One region of the Mesorhizobium sp. M0678 genome, then DNA from elsewhere that is predicted to be linked to it. Evidence: riboswitches for the same ligand, from Rfam matches in the RefSeq annotation. Region 1 holds a riboswitch; the other holds the start of a gene.
What was found. A riboswitch is a leader RNA that binds a small molecule or an ion and turns the genes downstream of it on or off. The one in region 1 is predicted to bind thiamine pyrophosphate.
Positions count from the first base shown of each region.

Region 2: another riboswitch for thiamine pyrophosphate. It lies ahead of thiB (thiamine ABC transporter substrate binding subunit); the one in region 1 lies ahead of thiC (phosphomethylpyrimidine synthase ThiC).

Region 1 is NZ_JAMYPT010000029.1:446-5,738, reverse strand. Features, by position in the region: gene NKI29_RS29740 (thiazole synthase) at 1-581, opposite strand, end outside; gene thiS (sulfur carrier protein ThiS) at 583-780, opposite strand; gene thiO (glycine oxidase ThiO) at 749-1,750, opposite strand; partial or broken gene thiC (phosphomethylpyrimidine synthase ThiC) at 1,747-3,578, opposite strand; TPP riboswitch at 3,682-3,798, opposite strand; partial or broken gene NKI29_RS29720 (ATP-grasp domain-containing protein) at 4,092-5,293, opposite strand, start outside.
Region 2 is NZ_JAMYPT010000006.1:257,995-263,287, forward strand. Features, by position in the region: gene NKI29_RS14150 (ABC-F family ATP-binding cassette domain-containing protein) at 1-1,300, opposite strand, end outside; gene NKI29_RS14155 (thiamine diphosphokinase) at 1,316-1,960, opposite strand; TPP riboswitch at 2,088-2,202, shown strand; gene thiB (thiamine ABC transporter substrate binding subunit) at 2,246-3,259, shown strand; gene thiP (thiamine/thiamine pyrophosphate ABC transporter permease) at 3,511-5,130, shown strand; gene thiQ (thiamine ABC transporter ATP-binding protein) at 5,127-5,293, shown strand, end outside.

The sequences.
Region 1 (5,293 bases):
GTCGCCGCGTGCGACGGCCGTCCGAGCCCCGCATCCACAATCAGCGGAACGCCCGGGAAATGCCCGCGCATCGAGCGCAGCGCAGTGATGTTGATGGGTCCGAGGGCGGAACCGATCGGCGCGCACCACGGCATCAAGACCTTGCAGCCCGCGTCCAGCAGCCGCTCGGCAACGACAAGATCGTCGGTAGTATAGGGGAATACAGCAAAACCGTCCTCGCACAGGATGCGGGCGGCTTCGACCAGACCGAACACATCCGGCTGCAGGGTGTCGTGGTTGCCGATCACTTCGAGCTTGACCCAGCTCGTACCGAAGACTTCGCGCGCCATCTTCGCGGTCGTGACCGCTTCCTTGACGGAGTGGCAGCCAGCAGTGTTGGGCAGGATTCTGACGCCGAGCGAGCGGATCAACGACCAGAATTTTTCGCCGGCCCTGCCGCCTGCCATTTCACGGCGCAAGGAGACGGTCAGCACCGACGTGCCCGACGCCTTGACCGCATCGGAAAGGATAGCCGGCGAAGGATATTGAGCCGTGCCGAGAAGCAGGCGGGAGGGAAGCGTCGTCCCGAGAAGTTCGAACATGTTAGCCTCCCTGCATCGGCGAGAGGATTTCGATCCGGTCGCCGTCGTTCAATTGGAATTCCGCCCGGCTGGCTTTGTGCACGAGGTCGTTGTTGACGGCGGTCGCGAGCCAATCGCCCTCATAGTCAAGCGCGGCAAGCAGCTCGGCCAGCGTGGTGGCGGCAACCTCATGCACTTTGCCGTTGACCATCAGTTTCATGAGCAAGCTCCTTGGTTCCGTCTTGATTGAAAACCAGGTCGGCAGCCTGGCGCGCCATGGCGGGAGCTAGGAGAAAACCGTGACGATAGAGCCCGTTGATCGCGATGATCTCACCGTTCGTTTCGGCGCGCGGCAAATTGTCGGGAAAGGCTGGACGGACGCCAACACCGGTTTCAACGATCTCGGCCTCGCCAAAGGCCGGATGGAGGGCATAGGCGGTACCCAGCAGCTCCAACATGGAGCGCGCCGTAACCGGTCCGGCGGACTGGCTTTCAATCATCGTCGCACCAACCATGAAACGGTGGTCGGTGCGCGGCACTGCATAGAGTGGAAAGCGCGGATGCAGCAGCCTGACCGGGCGCGACAGCGAGGTATCAGGGGTGCGCAGGATGAGCATTTCGCCGCGAACGCCGCGCAACCTGTCATCGGCGGCTGCCATTCCCGTGCAATCGATCTGACGATCGAAACCAAAAACATGCTGGGCGTCGGCGCCGAAGTGGAATTCGACACCCATGGCCGCGAGCTTGTCATGAAGCGCTGCCATCGCCTGGCGCGGATCGAGATGGCCCTCATCGGGAAAGAGCAGTCCGCGGCGGAAGCGGCCGGCTAAGTCGGGCTCCAGCAAGGCAATTTCATCTTCCTCGACGCGCCGATAGCCCGACGTGCGGCTGGCGAACCGGTCGAGCTCGCCCGCATCGCGCGGCGCGGCCACGACCAGCGTTCCCCGTCGTGTTACCAAGCCGGGCGTTGCGGCGTCCCACCAGTCGGCGGCGTCGCATCCGAGATCCAGCACCGGCTGCTCGGCGCTTTCACGCTCGCACCATGGCGCCAACATGCCACCGGCGAACCACGACGCATTGCCCCCAAGGCCAGGCCTTGTCTCGGCAACGGAAACCGCCGCGCCGCGTGCGGCGAGCTCGAAGGCCGCGGTGAGGCCGGCAACGCCGGCCCCTTTGACCAGCACCTTCATGATGGCTCATGCGCCTGTGGCGAAAGCGGTGCGCCGGTCTCGTCCGCCGGCACGTAGAGATCGCCGCCCTCGCGGTATTTCGCCGCCATCGCCGCCATGCCCTCCTTCTGCGCTTCGGCGCGGATGTCGTGGGAAATTCGCATCGAGCAGAATTTCGGTCCGCACATCGAGCAGAAATGCGCCAGCTTGTGCGCCTCCTTGGGCAAGGTCTGGTCGTGGAAGGACCGTGCGGTTTCGGGGTCGAGCGACAGGTTGAACTGGTCCTCCCAGCGGAACTCGAAGCGCGCGCGGGAAAGGGCATCATCCCTGACTTTCGCCGCCGGATGACCCTTCGCCAGGTCGGCGGCATGGGCGGCGATCTTGTAGGTGATCACGCCAATCTTGACATCGTTGCGATCGGGAAGGCCGAGATGCTCCTTGGGCGTGACGTAGCAGAGCATGGCGGTGCCGAACCAACCGATCATCGCCGCGCCGATGCCGGAGGTGATGTGGTCATAGCCCGGCGCGATGTCGGTCGTCAGCGGGCCAAGCGTATAGAACGGCGCCTCGCCGCAAACGGCGAGTTGCTTGTCCATGTTCTGCTTGATCTTGTGCATCGGCACGTGGCCAGGCCCCTCGATCATCACCTGGCAATCCTTCGCCCAGGCGATCTTCGTCAGCTCGCCAAGCGTTTCCAGCTCGGCGAACTGCGCCGCATCGTTGGCATCGGCGATCGAGCCGGGACGAAGGCCGTCGCCGAGCGAGAAGGAGACGTCATAGGCGCGGCAGATGTCGCAGATCTCCGCGAAGTGCTCGTAGAGGAAGCTTTCCCGGTGATGGTGCAGGCACCATTTTGCCATGATCGAGCCGCCGCGCGAGACGATACCCGTGACCCGGTCAACGGTCAGTGGGATGTAATGCAGCCGCACGCCGGCATGGATGGTGAAATAGTCAACGCCCTGTTCGGCCTGTTCGATCAGCGTGTCGCGGTACACCTCCCAGGTCAGATCCTGGGCAATGCCGCCAACCTTCTCGAGCGCCTGGTAGAGCGGCACAGTGCCGATCGGCACCGGCGAGTTGCGGACGATCCAGTCGCGGATGTTGTGGATGTTGCGGCCGGTCGACAGGTCCATCACCGTATCGGCGCCCCAGCGGATCGCCCAGACCATCTTTTCGACCTCTTCAGCCATCGACGATGTGACGGCGGAGTTACCGATATTGGCGTTGATCTTGACCAGGAAATTGCGACCGATAATCATCGGTTCGCTCTCGGGATGATTAATGTTGGCGGGAATGATCGCGCGTCCGCGCGCCACCTCGTGGCGGACGAATTCGGGCGTGACGAAATCGGGCAGCATCGCGCCGAAAGCCTCGCCGTCGCGCTCAAGCTTGCCGTGCAGGATCTCGCGACCAAGGTTCTCGCGGATGGCGACGAACTCCATTTCGGGTGTGATGATGCCGGCGCGTGCATAGGCAAGCTGCGTCACCGCCTTGCCTGCTTTGGCTCTGAGCGGTCGGTGGCGGATGGGAAATTCTGGCGTCAGGCGTTCGCCCGTCGCGAATCCGTTGTCCTCCGGCCGGACGTGGCGGCCGTCTCCTCGACATCGCCGCGCGCCAAGATCCATTCGTGGCGAAGCCGGGCCAGGCCTTTTTGGATGCTGGTTTCGACAGCCGGATCGGTATAGGAGCCCGACGGGTCGTAGACGGTGACGGGCGGTTCGCCGGCTGTCGGATGGACGGAGATTTCGCGCATCGGCACCCTGATCTGCGGGTGGATGGCACCGGGCTTGTGGATCTTACGCGAAGCAGGCAGCGGTCCCGTTGAGACGGCTGGGGTGAGGGCATTCATCTTGAGGCTCCTTTGCTCATGCATTGGAGACCCAGTTCTGTGCCGGAAGGATGAAAAGACGCTTCTGTCGACCTGCCGAAACAGGACCTCGGGCGTGAACTCCCGCAAAGCGCTTGCACCGTCCCTACGCCAGTATGAACTGGATCAGGTTCAACGGGTCACTGCGCCGCGAAAGCCAGCAGTATCTCAGCCCCTTGCCGGGACTCCCCTGGTGAATGCCTCAAGTTGAACGGGCCGGGGTTGTCTTGTCAAGCGCATGTTCGTCCTGCGGCGGCGGTGGGCGGCAATCAAATTGGGCCCAAATTGGGCCGACGGCCTCGCCACGGGTCGCGGAGAAGTTCCGCGGGAGATAGGGCAGGTGTGGCCAAAGCTGCATTTGCCTCGTCAAACTTGATGTGACATTGACGTAGACGGCCTGCTGCGTTTCAAGGATCTTAAGCCGTCAATGCCTGATCGGAACAGAACTGGTGGGCCGCCCGAACGCCCCACAAACATCGTGCTCTCGATCACCTCCTATTGTCGCCGGAAAGGGGTGATCGACCAATCGATCAAGTCGACCGCTCGCTGAAGGGCGCCCTCGGTTTCAGCACGGCTGGGCGAAGTGGCAATGACATGTCCAATCCAGTCTCGGAAATCCCCCTTCCTGACGATCGGTGTCTTGGGTTCAACATTCAATTTCACCTCGGCCACACCTGATATAGCAGCTGCCTGAGTGTCGCCACCAATCCAGTCGAGGGTGCCATCTTGATCAGGAAGCAGGAATCGCGCGGCCGCAGTATGCGAATGCTTTTTGCGCAGATCCCATTCCTCGCCAATGACAAGCTTGATGTGCTCGGTTACGAGGTCGACACCGTAAGCTAACTGGACCAGTTGAGGGTCGGGCGCGCCACTAAGACGCGGATTGATTTCAATGACAACTGGACCGCGTTTCGTGCACCGGAGTTCAATGTTAGTTGGCCCCCAGCCAAGGCCGAGAGTCCGCAAACAGCTCAGCGAAACATCGGCGATGCGCTCACGCTCCTGATCAGTCAGCAGGGCCGGATAGGTCACCTCACGAATGACGAAATGGGGGAGGGGACCAAAGTCATTGGCGCAAATCGCAACGACCTCATTCCCCATAACATTAATGCTATAGAACGGGCCCTGTGCGAATTCTTCGACGAGTATTTTCGGTGTAGACCGCCATATGTGCTTTCCGCCCAATAGATAGGTCGTATGTTCGGCTACGTCTTCGAGGCTGCGGCACAATCGGACACCGATGCTGCCGCTGCCTACTGCCGGCTTAAGAATCACGGGCAGGCCGATCTCTGCAGCCGAGCTTTCTACCTCCGCCGCATTCGTTGCCAACCGATAGGCCGGTATTGGAACGCCGGCCTGCGCGAGGAGTTGGCGTTGCTTGAATTTGTCGCAGCTTCGTTCAATCGATTCAGGGTTCGGTCCCGGTAGATCGAATGCCGGCAAAGCTTGCCAACTGTCGCATAGATCGATTCATGGTCCCCGGCAAAGCCAGTAATGCCAGCAATGTCGTGGGTAGCACGCAGCCGCGAACATTCGCGGACCAACGCTTCGAGATTGCCAGTGTCGACACGGATTGCCTCAACGTTTTCCGCCGAAAGATAGTCGTACCGAGGTGGATCAGCCGTCAGAGTAATTGGATGAAGACCAAGACACTGAGCCGCTTGGACGTATAGCTGACCAGTTCCCCTATGGCCTTC
Region 2 (5,293 bases), on a different contig from region 1:
CGTTGGTCGGCTCGTCGAGCACAAGCAGGTTTGCCGGCCGCGCCAAAACGCGTGCGAGAATCAGCCGTGCCCGCTCGCCGCCCGAAAGCTCGCGCACCGGCGTGCGCGCCTGTTCCGGCTTGAACAGGAAGTCTTTCATGTAAGAGACGACGTGGCGCTGCTCGCCATTGATGACGAGGTTCTCGCCGCGCCCGTCGGTCAGATACTGCGCCAGTGTCTCCTGCGGGTCGACGGCTTCGCGCTTCTGGTCGAGCGTGGCGATCTCCAGATTGGTGCCGAGCCGCACCGTGCCTGCGTCCGGCTTCAATTCGCCGGTCAGCATCTTCAACAGCGTCGTCTTGCCGGCGCCGTTCGGCCCGACCAGGCCGACGCGATCGCCGCGCTGGATGCGGGTCGAGAATCCCTTGACCACGGTCAGATCGCCAAAGCTCTTCTCGATGTTCTTGGCTTCGATCACCAGTTTGCCGGATTCGGCGGCGTCGCTGGCTGTCATCGTCGCCGCACCCTCGGCGCCGCGATGACCACGAAAGCGCTGGCGCATGGTCTGCAATTCACCGAGCCGGCGCATGTTGCGCTTGCGCCTTGCCGTCACGCCATAGCGCAGCCAGTGCTCCTCGCGCACGATCTGGCGACCGAGCTTGTGCTGCTCGCGCTCTTCCTCCTCCAGCACCGTGTCGCGCCATTCCTCGAAATAGCCAAAGCCCTTGTCGAGACGGCGGGTCTGGCCGCGGTCGAGCCAGATTGTGGCGCGTGACACGCGCTCGAGAAAACGGCGGTCATGCGAGATGACGACCAGTGCCGAGGAGGTGCGGGCAAGCTCCTCCTCCAGCCATTCGATGACCGAAAGGTCAAGATGATTGGTCGGCTCATCGAGGAGGAGAATGTCGGGCTCCGGCGCCATGACGCGGGCGAGGGCGGCGCGCCGCGCCTCGCCGCCGGAGAGGTCGTTCGGCCGTTCCTCGCCGGTCAGGCCGAGATGCTCCATCAGATAGGTGGCGCGGTAGGGATCGTCGGCCGGCCCGAGCCCCGCCTCGACATAGGCGCGGACAGTCGCAAAGCCGTCCATGTCGGGCATTTGCGGCAAGTAGCGCACGGTCGCCGAAGGCTGGCGGAAGACTTCGCCGTCCTGCGGTTCGATCAGCCCGGCGGCTATCTTGAGGAGCGTCGACTTGCCAGAGCCGTTGCGGCCGACCAGGGCGATCTTGTCACCAACTGAGGCCGTCAGGGCGGCACCGTCGAGCAGCGGCGTGCCGCCAAATGTCAGCTTTATCCCGTCGAGATTGAGAAGCGGCGGCGCCATGTCAGCTTTCTGGGCTCAGCTTTCCGGAAGAGGGTAGGGATGCGCGAGCAGCAGCGCGCGGCCGCTGGCCAGCGCGATTTCCAACCGGCCCCTGACCTCGTTGGAAATGGTCAGCGACGAGCCGAACGCAACCTCGACATGGTCGAGCGGCCATTTGGCGCCGGTGACTGTCAGGCCGGCGAGATCCGAAAAGCCGAGCACCGAAAACAGCGTGCCGTCGACATAGTCGAAGCCAGTCTTTCCAGGCAGCAAAGGAATGCCTTCCTGTGCGCCGCTGGTCAAAAGCACTTCCGTTCCGCCTTCCGCCAGCCGGACGCTTAGCGCCAGATGCAGGAAGATGTGGTCGGTACGTTTGCCGCCGAAGGCGCCTGCGAGCACAAGGCTGGTCGCACCACGTTCGAGTGCGGCGGCGATAGCGAGTTCACCGTCGGTCTTGTCTTTTTCGGCGGGAAACACCTGCCGTGGCACGGCGGCCAGATCCTCCGGCAACTCGGCAGGCACCGAATCGAAATCGCCGACCCAGAGTTCCGGCCTCAGGCCCAGCATGCGGGCATGGCCGATGCCGGCATCGGCGGCGATGACGCGCGAGCCTTCGACCTGGCGGTCGAGCAGCGGCGTGCGGATGAGATCGCCGCCAAGCAGGATGGTGAATGTGCTCATATCTCGTGGCCCTTACCAGCCCTGCCCCGGAAACGGAAGATGAAACGGCAGACGAAACGGAAGGCTGGGCTTTGGATGCCCGGCAAACTTCCGCTTGCGCAGCACTTCGGCCGGGCCTATGTGTCGAAACGCTCTAACGGGGTGCCGGACGCGATCTTCGCGGACCGGCTGAGAGGCAAGACTGCCAACCCGCTGAACCTGATCCGGTTTGTACCGGCGGAGGGATTAGACGTTTCGGACAGCCCGACGCCTCAATTCCTTTCAACGCGAACGAAGGAGGCGCCGATGCGCAGTTTTTTCCACTCTCTTGTCTCAATTGTCCTGCTTGCGGCATCCGCGCTCGCCCTGCCAGGGCAGGCATCGGCACAGGATAGACTGACGGTCTATACCTATGAAAGCTTCACCGCCGATTGGGGTCCGGGACCGGCGGTGAAGAAGGCCTTCGAGGCCGAATGCAGTTGCGTCGTCGAATTCGTCTCGGTCGCCGACGGCGTGGCGCTGCTCAATCGTGTGAAGCTGGAAGGCGCCGCGACCAAGGCCGATATCGTACTTGGCCTCGATACCAACGTAACCGCCGACGCCAAGGCAACCGGCCTGTTTTCGCCGCACGGCGCCGTGTCGGGCGTCAGTGTGCCGGGCGGCTGGAGCGACGATATTTTCGTGCCGTTCGACTATGGCTATTTCGCCGTCGTCTACGATACCGAAAAACTGAAGAGCCCGCCGAAGAGCCTCAGGGAATTGGTCGAGGGCGATGCCGGAGAGAAGATCGTCATCCAGGATCCGCGCACCTCGACGCCGGGCCTTGGCCTGCTGCTGTGGGTCAAGTCGGTCTACGGCGACAAGGCGCCGGAAGCCTGGGCCAAACTCAAGGCGAAGGTGCTGACGGTAACGCCGGGCTGGAGCGAGGCCTACGGCCTGTTCACCAAGGGCGAGGCGCCGATGGTGCTGTCCTACACCACCTCGCCGGCCTACCACATGGTCGCCGAAAACACCGAGCGCTACCAGGCGGCGTCCTTCGAGGAGGGCGAATATCTGCAGATCGAGGTTGCGGGGATCACCACCAAGGGTGCGAAGAACCCGCTGGCAGAAAAGTTCATTGCCTTCATGACCGGACCGAAGTTCCAGGATGTCATTCCCGAAACCAACTGGATGTTCCCGGCCGGCAAAACCGACAAGCCGCTCAACCCGGCGTTCGATAAGCTGGTCAAGCCGACCAAGACCTTGCTGTTCAGCCCGGAAGACGTCGCCGCAAATCGCAAGGCCTGGGTCGACGAGTGGCTGGCGGTGATGAGCAAGTAGGGCTCAAGCCTCGTCGGATGTTTGCGCCAAGCCACCCCCCTCTGGCCTGCCGGCCATCTCCCCCTCAAGGGGGGAGATCGGCAGCTTTGTCGCCTCTCCTCATCCTGCCACTTGTGAGATTGGCGAAGGCGGCTGAGTGCGCAATCTCCCCCCTTGAGGGGGAGATGGCCGGCAGGCCAGAGAGGGGTGGGCTCGGCCATTGTCAGGTATTTCCTTCGATCAACACCTGTCGTAGTGTCGGGTAGCGCGACATGCGTACGCGTCATCCGGCCGATCCCCGCGTCACTGCCGGCATCGTCGCGCTCGCCGCCATCGCGCTGCTGATCGGCGGTGCATTCGCCGGGCTCGTCGTCGAAGCCACACGCGACCTGTCCGGCGCCGCCTCCGCTTTCGATTCCTATCTCTTGCGCGTCGTCCGTTTCACGCTCTGGCAGGCTCTGCTGTCGACCCTGCTCTCCGTTGCACCGGCGCTGTTCGTCGCGCGTGCCCTGTCGCGGCATCCACGTTTTTTCGGGCGAGGCTTCATCCTCCAGCTTTTCGCCGTGCCGCTGGCGCTGCCGGCCATTGTTGCCGCACTCGGTGTCTTGGCGCTCTATGGCCGCGCCGGCTATTTTGCCGGCACGCTGGGCGCGCTAGGCGGCCAGAGCTGGCCCGGCATCTATGGCCTGTCGGGCATACTCGTCGCCCATGTCTTCTTCAACCTGCCGCTGGCGACGCGGCTGTTCCTGGAGGCGTTGCAGACCGTGCCGGCCGACCAATGGCGGCTGGCGAGCCAGCTTGGCATGGGCGCTGCGCCGGCCTTCCGGCTGATCGAATGGCCGCCGCTGCGTGCGGCCTTGCCCGGCGTTGCAGGGCTCGTTTTCATGCTGTGCATCACCTCCTTCACCATCGTGCTTACGCTCGGCGGCGGACCCAGCGCGACGACGCTCGAGGTTGCCATCTACCAGGCGCTGCGTTTCGACTTCGACCCGGCGCGGGCTGTGACGCTGACCCTGCTGCAGATTGCCCTGACCTTCGTCGTCGTGCTGGCCTTGACGCGGCTCGGCGCCAATATGGTAGGGGATGCCAATCTGCCGGTGGCGCCGCGCCGGTATTTTTCAGCCGGTGCGGCCGAGACCGTGCTGAACGCATTGGCGATCGGGCTGGCACTGCTGTTTGTCGCCGGGCCGATGGCGGCCACGTTGGCAGCCGGGCTTGGCGCCGATCTCGGCCGCCTGGCCGGCGAGAGCGCGGTGCGGCAAGCGACGGCGACCAGTGCCGTGCTCTCCCTCCTATCGGCGCTGCTCTCTGTGGCGTTGTCGCTGTCGCTGGTCATGGCGCGCCGGGCGCTGGCGCTCACCCGGCGGACAGGCCGGCGGACACTGCTCGAACATCTGGCCGACACCGGTGCGGGGTTCGTCCTGGTGGTGCCGCCCATCGTCATCGGCGCCGGCTGGTTCCTGCTCTTGCGCACCGTCAGCGATGTCTTTGCGATCGCCCCTGTCATGGTCGTTGCGGTCAATGCGGTGATGGCGATGCCGTTCGCCATCCGCGCCATCCGCCCTGCCTATGACGCGTCGAGCGAACGCCACGAACGGCTCTGCGCACAGCTTGGTATCTCGGGCTGGAACCGGTTGCGGCTGGTCGACTGGCCGTCGCTGCGGCGGCCGCTCGCCACCGGCTTCGCTTTCGCCATGGCGCTGTCGCTTGGCGATCTCGGCGTCATTGCGCTGTTCGGCAGCGATTCCGTGCAGACCTTGCCCTATCTGCTGCTGGCGCGCATGGGCAGTTACCGCACTGAGGATGCCGCCGGCCTGGCGCTGCTGCTCGGCCTTGTCTGCCTGGCGCTGGTGTTGGCCGCGGACTGGCTGGGAAGGGGCGAGAAATCATGATGCCGACCAGCCCGGAACGGTCCATTTCGGTGGAAAAAGGCGCGGCCGTACGACTCGATAATGTCTCGTTCAGCTATGGTGAAACGCCGCTTATATTCGATGTCGATTTCCCGGCGTCGGAAATCACCGCCATTATGGGGCCGAGCGGTTCGGGAAAGTCGAC